DNA from 3 places in the Arthrobacter sp. 2RAF6 genome. Region 2 is predicted to be linked to each of the others. Evidence: predicted binding sites of a transcription regulator. Region 2 holds the regulator's gene; each other region holds the start of a gene.
The links. The regulator HrcA, encoded in region 2, represses chaperone genes, less so after heat shock. The targets are predictions, from matches to a motif close to TTNGCACTCGNNNNNNNCGAGTGCNAA.

Region 1 (3,271 bases), on a different contig from region 2:
GCATGGGTTGTTCGTGGGTCTCGGGGTCCAGGAACGGCGCTGTTCCTTTGCCCCACCGCTCCTCAAAACGTTCGTAGAACGCGGGCAACAACTGGCTGTCGTACGGACGCCAGGCACTCATTGGGTCTCCTTGGTCATTGTGTTTTGGGGCAGACGGTGGTCAGCGGGGGATCCGCAGGATCAACGTGTAGGCGGGCGGGGGAGATCCGCCCGGCCACGCCAGCAGTGCACGGGACCGTCCGGTGGAGGGCTCCCAGATGACCGGTCCGATCAGCAGCGAGGCAGGCGGAAGCAGCGGGCCTTGCGGCCGTGCCAAGGGTTTCCGGGGCGTCGACGGGGTTGGCGCGGGCCGCGGGTGGTTCCTGTCGTAGGCTGCCCGCTTTTCCGCATTCCCGAGAATGGCATAGGCGTTCATGACGTCTTGGAGATCCTTCTGTGAGTAAGGCGCCGTCGGGACGGGGCCGCTGCCGTGTTCGCGGGCCGGCCGGGTGTCGGGGTGTCGGCTGCGCATGAGCGCGCGGTAGGCGCGGCCCACTTCCCGCGCCGTGGCGGCAGGGGTGATGTGCAGGATGTCGTAGGGGTCCGGGTCGTTGGTTTTCATCGGTGGGTCTGGTGTGTGTCCACGTGAGAGACAGGGATGGCCCCCGGTCCGTTCAGCCGGGGACCATCGTTGCGGGAGTCATCCTTGGGGGCCTCTATTTTGCGCTACCGGCGCTGTGGCGTGGTCTGTGAACTCCATCGCCCTCTTAGGTGTTGGCCGCTGCGGTGCTCCCGGTCCGGGAGGCTGCGTCGGTGCTCAGGCGTTGATCTCCTGGCGCTGTTTTCCGGTGGTTTCGATTTCGATGCGGCGTGGCTTTGCTTTCTCCGCCACTGGGATCCGCAGGGTCAGGACTCCGCCGTCGTAGTTTGCTTTGACGCCGTTCGTGTCCAGTGCGTCGCCGAGGATGAGCTGGCGGCTAAAGATGCCGCGGGGGCGTTCGGAGGCAATCAGTTCCGTGTCCTCGCCGACGGGGTCCGGGCGCTCGGCCTTGACGGTCAGGACGTTTTGTTCGACGTCGATGTCCACCGAGTCGACGGTGACTCCGGGTAGATCGAAGGCGACCACGAAATCGTCGCCCTGCCGCCAGGCGTCCATCGGCATCGCCGCGGGCCTTGCCGTCGTTCCGAGTACCTGCTGGGCCAGTCGGTCGAATTCGCGGAACGGGTCGGTTCGCATCAGCATGGTATGTCACTCCTTGCAGATTGCTGTGTACTTCGTTGTAAACCCAGCCGATCTATGGTGGCTGGTATATATTTCTTATAGCACTATGAGTGGGTCAGGGCAAGGCTAATTTTGGGCAGACTTTGGAGGTACCCGATGGGCCAGGCGAAGGACCGGGGCAGGGGTGTGTACGCGATTTCAGTGGCCGCCGAGCTGGTGGGCATGGGTCAACAGAACCTCCGTCTCTATGAACGCAAGGGCCTGCTGGAACCGGGCAGGACCCTGGGTGGGACCCGCCAGTACAGCGAGGACGATCTGGCGACGTTGCGGCGGATCGGCGAGCTTCTGGAATCGGGTTTGAACCTAGCGGGCATCCGGATGGTCCTGGTCCTGGAAGCCGACAACCGGCGCCTTGAGGCGGAGCTTAGGTCCGGGAACGCTAGGCGGGATGCCGTCCGGTTCCGGTCCGGATGAGGCGGAGCCGATCGGCCCGTGCCCGCCCTCCTCGAAGGGTTCGGGATACCGCGTGGAACCGCCAAACGAAGTTGCTATGTAGGCCAAACGAAGTAGACAGTCCCATCCTGGTTGCGGGGCGTCCTGGCGCAGGCTTGATATCTGGACATTCCGGATGCTCTCCGGGCCAAAGGCGTCGAAGTTGTATACCAGGACCTTGCGCTGGTCGAGGACCAGCCCACAACGAAGTCGTGGTCATGATCACCGGGCTCGCCTCATGACCTGGGTGCTTACTCTTGCCGCGTAATCCGCACAGGCATTTGTTGAAGCCTCACTGGAGCTCGGCGGCACGATCATCGAACTTGGACTTCCCGGGGGAACCGGCCCGCAAGTCATCGACCCGGCGCTCATCCCCTTGATTGAGATCATCCCTCTACAGCAACTGGCCCTGAACCTGGCCCTGGGCAGGGGGATCGACCCAGACAAACCTGCCGGGCTGAAGAAGGTCACTAAAACGGTGTGAACGCATTCATTGCCTGGGCGAGGCACGCACTCGCCAGGGCCGTGTTCTTCAAACGGCTCGGGTGAGATTCCGGACCGCGGGTCTGAACAGCAACGGGAACACATCAATCTCACCGCCCGCTACACCTGGCGCAGCACCACCAGATGGGAACAGGCAATCTCAGGCCCTTACGACCACTGGCTAGGCCCTAGCGTGTCATTTTTTCCGTTTTCTGAACCGCACCCCATGAGATGACGGCCAGTGGTGGACCATACATACTTGGAAGATATTCACCACCCCGAAGGTACTCACCGTTTGGCAGACGCCAGGCAGGAAGCTGAACAATGAGAGTAGGACTGCGGCTGCAGGGATCCAGCTGCCGGACCGTTGTACTAGACCGGCGGACTGTAGTTTCCGCCGCTCGGGAGGTGCACGGGGGCAGCTTGTCGGAAGCTTTGGAATCGTCCCTGTCAGGGCTTCGTCGGGAGTTCGGGTCAGGCATCACTCGGATCACTGCCGACGTCGGACGGGTCCTGGTGGAACGGAAACTGGCCGACGTTGTCGCCATCCGCATTTCGCCCCGTCCCCCCGCGGACGCCTTCCACATGACCGTGCTGCCGCCCCTTGTTGAGCCGGCAGTGACCCGGACCGTCCATGTCCGCGGGGGTCACGACCTGCGGGGACGGCCTCTGGCCCGGTTGGACCTGGAGGCGTTCCTTGCCGATCTCCCCAGCATCCTTGCCGGTGACGTACGGAACGTTGCGATCACTTCCGTCGGTTCGACGGCCTCAAAGGACCATGAAACGCGAATAGCCGATGCCATCCTCAGCAACGATAGAGATATGCGGATCAGTATTTCCAGTGATTTCTATTCCAGTGTTTTCCGGGACCGCGACTACACGGCCATCCTTAACAGCGCCCTGATGGAGACGGGGGAAGAGCTGGCAGCGATGCTTGAGGAGGCAGGCCGGCGCCACTTCCCGGCCGCCCGCGTGTCGTTTGCAAAGAACGACGGCGGACGCGCACCTCTGTCACGGCTGACCTTGGCGCCTGTCCACGGGTTGCGGGCCGAGCCCGCGATGGGAATCCTTGGCGCGGCCACGTTGGCGGGAATC
Region 2 (3,271 bases):
GCGGAGGCAAGGACTGTCAAGGTTCCCTGCCCGGACTCCGTCACGGTGCCCGTGAGCCGTCTACCGGCACCGTCGGCGATATCGACGGCTTCGCCGATTTCCAGGCGCTTGACGGTGACAGCATGCCTGGCTTCGGCGCCGTCGAGCACGAAAGAGTCACCAGGGCCGAGCCCGTCAAGCGTTCCGGCTGCTGTGAAGAATACGGGGTTGCTCACCGCTACAGGTTACCGAGCTTGTCCCGCAGCTTCGCGAACATACCGCCACTGGCCACAAGCTTGCCTTCGGTGAACTGCTCTCCGCGCAATTTTGCCAGTTGGCGAAGCAGGTCTTCCTGCACGGCGTCGAGCTTGCCGGGGGTCTCAACGTGCAGGTGCACCTTGAGGTCTCCCCTGCCGTAGCCGCGGAGATGGGTGACGCCGAGTCCACGCAGGGTGATGACTTCGCCGGACTGCGTACCTGACTTGACGTCGATCTCCTGGGGACCGTCGAAAGTCTCAAGCTGCAGCTCGGTACCCAGTGCCGCGGCAGTCATGGGAACGCTCAGCGTGGCGTGAAGGTCGTCGCCTTCGCGGATGTAGGTGGAATCGTTGTTGACCCGGATCTCCACATAGAGGTCACCGGGAGGACCGCCCGCGGGACCTGCCTCGCCTTGCGACGAAAGCTGGATGCGGGTCCCGGTAGCGACGCCGCCAGGCACCTTGACGGTCAGCGAACGGCGGCTGCGGATGCGGCCCTGGCCGTTGCACTCATTGCAGGGATCCTTGATGATCGAGCCGAAACCTTCGCACGATCCACATGGTGCGGCGGTCATGACCTGGCCGAGAATCGAGCGGACGGCCCGCTGGACCTGGCCCGAGCCGCCACAGATGTCGCAGCGTTCCGGGTGGGTGCCCGGACGGCAGCATGAGCCTTCGCACGTGGGACAGATGACAGCGGTGTCCACCTCAAGCTTTTTGTTGACACCGAACACCGCCTCGCGCAAGTCGATGCGGACACTGATCAGGGCGTCCTGGCCGCGGCGCATTCGGGATGCGGGGCCCTGCATCCCGCCGCCGCCTCCGCCGAAGAAGGTGTCGAAGATGTCCTGGAATGCGAATCCCTGGCCCGCGTAGCCTCCGCCGAAACCGTTGTCGGTCCCGTTCTCGTTGCCGGTGGCATCGTAGACGCGGCGCTTCTGGGGGTCGGAGAGGACCTCGTAAGCGTGGGTCACCGCCTTGAATTCCTCGGCAGCGCCGGCCCCGGGGTTCACATCGGGGTGCAGCTTGCGTGCGAGCTTGCGGTAGGCCTTCTTGATCTCCTCGCCGGCTGCTTCCGGCGAGACGCCCAGAACGTCATAGTGACTGCTCAAAGTCGGTATCTCTTCCTTTTTTACGGTTCCACTGCTTTTCTTGCGAGGCGGTTTCCGGCCGAGGCCGTCAGCCGCCCAGAATGCGGGAAAGGTAGCGTGCGACGGCACGGACGGCCGCCATGGTGTTGGGATAATCCATGCGGGTGGGTCCAAGAATGCCGATCTTGGCACTGCTGCCCGGACCGTAGCCCGTGGCAACCACCGAAGCCTCGGAGAGGCCGTCATAGGGGTTTTCACGTCCGATGCTCACCGTGACGCCCCGGGGGTCCTCAGCCATGTCCGACAACAGCCGCAACATGACCACCTGCTCCTCGAGTGCCTCGAGGACCGGACCGATGCTCAGCGGGAAGTCCACGTTGGAGCGGGCCAGGTTTGCCGTGCCTGCCATGACCATGCGTTCGTCGCGGCTCCGCTCGGCAAGCCTTTCCAGGCCGTGGGCAAGGGCGCCGGCAAGGTTCCGAAGCGCCGGCGGGCACAAGGCAACCACCGAGGGCAGGACTTGTGGCATGAGGTCGAGCTGGGAGCCGGCAATGCTTCCAAGGAATCGCGCGCGCAAGGCCATGAGCTCTTCGTCAGTGGCGTCTGTCGCTGCCTGCACAACGCCTTGTTCCACTTTGCCCGAATCGGCGATCAACACCACCAAGACCTGGCGCGGTGCCAAAAGGACAAACTCAATGTGCCGGACGCGCGCGCGGCTCAGGTGCGGATACTGTACGACGGCGACCTGGTTGGTCAGTTGGGAGAGGAGCCGGACGGTTCGCTCAAGGATGTCCTCGACGTCGTCGGGCCCCTCAAGCAACGAGTGGATGGCCCGGCGCTCGGCGGCCGAAAGCGGCTTGACCTCGGAAATACGGTCGACGAACAAGCGGTAGCCCTTGTCGGTGGGAATGCGGCCCGCACTCGTGTGTGGTGCTGCAATGAGGCCCTCTTCTTCCAAGAGGGCCATGTCATTGCGGATGGTCGCGCTCGACACTCCCAGATGGTGCCGTTCGACCAAAGCTTTGGAGCCGACTGGCTCGCGGGAGTGAACGTAGTCCTCCACGATGGCGCGTAACACTTCAAGCTTGCGTGGTTCGCTCACTGCCCACCTCCATTCAACAGCCAGTACTGGACGATCAAGTACTCAAACGATCGAGTTCTCAACAATCCGGTAGTTCAACAGTTAGCACTCAACATGCCCAAGTGCTAACAAGTCTAGTATGAGCCACCTCGTTGTTAGCATTGGTACCGCTCGCGGCGAACATGATTCCCGCGCGGTCCTGGGGAATGCCACGGACCGTGACCGATCCCCTAGCGCAAAGTGGTGTGAAGACCGTGTCTTACGACAATTGGGGCCCGCAAGACCTCTCCTCGCCGGCCAAACGGCAACTGCCAGAGGTGCCCGTCGAACGAGGGATGGTTCTCGAGGACGTGCAGTCCGGTTGGGTAGGGGCCGTGACCAGGGTGGAGAAGTCCGGAGGCATGCACATTGTGGTGCTTGAGGATCGGCGGGGAAAGGCCAAGTCATTCCGGCTCGGATTCGGATTCCTGCTGGAGGGACAAGCAGTGAAGCTCCTGCCGCCGGCGCCACGCGCGGCGGCCGTCAAGGGCGCGGCGCAAGCAGGCAGGACGGCATCGGGATCCGTCCGGGTGGCCGGCCAGCGGGCCCAAGTCGCCAAGGCTAGCCGGATCTGGGTGGAAGGCAAGCACGACGCAGAACTTGTGGAAAAGGTGTGGGGAGATGATCTCCGGGTGGAGGGCATCGTCGTCGAGCCCTTGCACGGCGTGGACGATCTCAAGGCGGCCATAGCCGGGTTCTCCCCCGGCCCGGGCCGCCGGCTCGGGATCCTGGTGGACCACTTGGTGCCGGATTCGAAGGAGTCGCGGATTGCCGCCGACGCCATGACGCTGCCGGGCGCCGCGGGAAACGTCCTGATCGTAGGA
Region 3 (3,271 bases), on a different contig from region 2:
TGATCTGGGCGGGCTCCACCTCAATGAGGGCGACAACGGATCCGCCGGTCTTCTGCTGGACCTCAATCATGTCGCTGAGGAGAGTGTCGCGGGCATCGATCAGATCGTCACCGAGAAGAACCGCGAACGGTTCGTACCCGACGTGCTGCTTTGCACGCAACACTGCGTGCCCCAGTCCCTTGGGGTCGCCCTGACGAACGTAGTGGATATCGCCGAGGTTGCTGGTAGCCTGCACCGAGTCCAATTTTGTGATGTCTCCCTTGGCCTCAAGGGTCGCTTCAAGCGCGGGGACACGGTCAAAGTGGTCCTCCAATGCGCGCTTGTTGCGTCCCGTGATCATCAGGATGTCGTTGAGGCCAACGCCCACGGCCTCCTCAACCACGTACTGGATGGCCGGCTTGTCAACGACCGGCAGCATTTCCTTGGGCATGGCCTTTGTAGCCGGCAGGAATCTGGTACCGAGCCCCGCAACGGGGATCACGGCCTTGCGGACGGCGCAGCTATTGGAAGTCACCGGACTAATCTAACGGAAGGAGCTGGACATTGGGCAAAACGAACCCGGAGCGGACAGAAGGGAACCCGCCGTTCCTTCCCCGGTCTCGAGCCGCAGCAGTCAGAACTGGAGCAAAGATGACTTTGAAAGACGATATCCGACGGGACAACCGGCAGCGCCGGCTCGCCTTGACCGTCCAACAGCGCGCTAATGCTGGAACGAGGATTGCACGCCGAGGCGTCGAATGGGCGGATGCCGTCGCCCAGGGGAAACCGGCGACCTTCGCGGCCTATGTCGGAGTGGCCGCCGAGCCGCCGACGATGCCCTTGCTTGCGGCGCTCCATGCCGCCGGGCACAGGATCCTTCTTCCCGTCTGTGAACCGGAACGGCGTCTGAGCTGGGTCTATTGGACACCAGAGACAACATTTGTCCGCTCGAAGTACGCCCCGATTGACGAACCCCTGGGCGAACGATTCGAAAGTGACGTCATCAAGGATGCGGCTGGAATCTTCCTCCCGGCCACCGCCGTCGATGAAGGCGGAAACCGTATCGGCCAAGGGGGCGGATACTACGACCGGCTCCTCGACAAGCTCGACGCCGACGGGCAGCGTCCGCCGACTGTCGCCGTTGTATATGACGACGAAGTGCTGCCCGCGGGGACGATCCCGGCCGAACCGTTCGACAAGCCCGTGGCGGAGGCACTGACCCCCCATCGGATCATCCGACTGGTTCCGGTCGATTGACCGGGGTTTCCTGCCTGTCTACTCCGCCACATTCCGTGGTAGCGGCCCCGGCTCCGGATGATAGAATTGGCACTCAGGCCCTGGGACTGCTAATAGAGGGAACAATCCTTCTCGGCAGCACCGGACCTGTAGTTCGTCCCGGAGGAGGATCACCAGTGCCCACATATGCCTATGCCTGCAAAGACTGCGGACATGCCTTTGACATCGTTCAGGCTTTCACGGACAGCTCCCTGTCCGACTGCCCTGAATGCCAAGGGTCGTTGCGCAAGAAGTTCAACAGCGTGGGCGTCGTCTTCAAGGGATCGGGCTTCTACCGCACCGACTCCCGGGACTCCAAGGGAAGCACCGTTTCGGCCGCTCCCGCCGCACCAGCTGCGTCTCCCGCTCCAGCATCGGTTCCGGCTGCTGCCGCGAGCTGATTGCGGTTTCCAACTGCCCTCGGTTTTCCACATAGCTGACTGTTTTCCACATAGCCCAACGTTGCCCTGCCACGGGCCTGCGTGCCCGGTTAGCGTGGCACCATGTCAGCAACCCCGAACGTATCCAAAGGCTCCACGTCTGCCGGACCTTCGTCGATTCCGCGCGATAAACTCCTCGCGCCGATCAACAGGGTCCGCACCCGCCGTCTTCAGGCTGGTCCCTTCAAGGCTGGCGGGCACCTGGGCGCTGCCGCAGGACAATCCAGGCAGCGCAGCTTCGGTAACTGGTTGAACCGCAACCGCCGCCTCGCAGTGACTCTCCTGCTATGCGTGGCCGTCGGGATCGTCGTCCATCAACTGACTCCCGCTTCGGAGGAGCGAGCCACGGTCCTGGCCGCCGCGCGGGATCTTCCTGCCGGGTCCACTTTGACGGATTCCGACCTCAAACCCCTCGAAGTCCTTCCTGATGGAGTTCCAGCCGGCGCACTCACCTCCCGGGCTGGATATGGCGGGAAGCAGCTTGCCTCGCCCCTGCAGAAGGGGCAGATCCCCACGGACGCCCAACTTCTGGGACCGGGCCTGCTGACCGGCACCGCACCCGCGACGGCGGCCGTTCCGCTTCGCATGGCCGATCCCGCTTCAATTCAGCTCATTTCGCCGGGCCAGTTGGTCAACGTTGTGCTCACCGCAACCGATGGACTTGACGGGCCCGGCAAGAAATCCGAGCTCCTGGCAGCTGCAGTCCCGGTTCTGTGGACGTCAGCGCAAGGAGGCAAGGCCAGCCAATGGTTGGGCACGAACGAGGCGGACGGCCTCGTGGTTGTCGCTGCCACTCCGCAACAGGCCGAAATTCTCGCCGGAGCTTCGACTCGCGGGAAACTGTTCTTTGTCCTCGTCAATCCCCCTGACAAGCGGCAGATCCAGACCTCGGCCGGAGAGTCACGACCATGATGGAACGCTCAGCCCCAGTGCGGGGGCCTTTGCTCCTTCAGCCAGGCGTCGTGGTCGTAGCCGGGCTCATCACCCCAACGGCGTGGATCATCTTCGGAGGCTTTCTTGGGCAGAATGCTTTCTCCCGCCTGCTTCCGCTCCGGCACGGGCTTCACTTTTGTTTTCTCCTGCTCGTCCAACTCGGTGTCAACGCCTACCGCATCGGCACCGGTGTCCGCAGGGTGCTTGGATTGAGGGCTTTTGCTTTCCGCCATTGCGCTTCCTTAGGAGATGGCCGGTCCCGAGCCAAGGCCTTGCGTACCGCCAGGCCCGGCCGCGGCCGGGTCCGCCTGGCTGTTCAGTTCCAATTGTTCAACATCGATGTCCAGGAATCCATCCTGGACGGCACCATACGAGGGTGCTACCGGCTTCTCCAGTCCCAGATAGGAGCCGATGCGATCAGCGCAGGACGAGGGATCCGTGAATACTTCGATGGTCCACAGGGACATGTAACGCCAGCCAAGGCGTTCGAGGAGCTGGGGCCGGAGCCTGCTGCGCTCCCTGACACTCATGCGGCGGTATCGTTCCGTGCCATCCGACTCAATGGCCACCGGAGTGGGCATTTCGGTGTCATCCCGGCCTATGGTGTGCACGGGATCGGCCGCCGCAGCGATGTCCAAGGCTCC

Region 1: the regulator HrcA is predicted to act here: its motif matches at 1,300-1,326, upstream of AB4Z38_RS07355 (Hsp20/alpha crystallin family protein).
Region 3: the regulator HrcA is predicted to act here: its motif matches at 1,303-1,329, upstream of AB4Z38_RS00175 (FmdB family zinc ribbon protein).

What each region holds. Positions count from the first base shown of each region.
Region 1 is NZ_JBFRGF010000007.1:17,082-20,352, forward strand. Features, by position in the region: gene AB4Z38_RS07345 (hypothetical protein) at 1-121, opposite strand, end outside; gene AB4Z38_RS07350 (J domain-containing protein) at 161-601, opposite strand; gene AB4Z38_RS07355 (Hsp20/alpha crystallin family protein) at 797-1,222, opposite strand; gene AB4Z38_RS07360 (MerR family transcriptional regulator) at 1,358-1,675, shown strand; gene AB4Z38_RS07365 (hydantoinase/oxoprolinase N-terminal domain-containing protein) at 2,600-3,271, shown strand, end outside.
Region 2 is NZ_JBFRGF010000011.1:23,773-27,043, reverse strand. Features, by position in the region: gene AB4Z38_RS10135 (16S rRNA (uracil(1498)-N(3))-methyltransferase) at 1-215, opposite strand, end outside; gene dnaJ (molecular chaperone DnaJ) at 218-1,348, opposite strand; gene hrcA (heat-inducible transcriptional repressor HrcA) at 1,416-2,429, opposite strand; gene AB4Z38_RS10120 (DUF3097 domain-containing protein) at 2,663-3,271, shown strand, end outside.
Region 3 is NZ_JBFRGF010000001.1:39,745-43,015, reverse strand. Features, by position in the region: gene galU (UTP--glucose-1-phosphate uridylyltransferase GalU) at 1-514, opposite strand, end outside; gene AB4Z38_RS00180 (5-formyltetrahydrofolate cyclo-ligase) at 631-1,236, shown strand; gene AB4Z38_RS00175 (FmdB family zinc ribbon protein) at 1,392-1,655, shown strand; gene cpaB (Flp pilus assembly protein CpaB) at 1,758-2,606, shown strand; gene AB4Z38_RS00165 (hypothetical protein) at 2,615-2,860, opposite strand; gene AB4Z38_RS00160 (AAA family ATPase) at 2,870-3,271, opposite strand, start outside.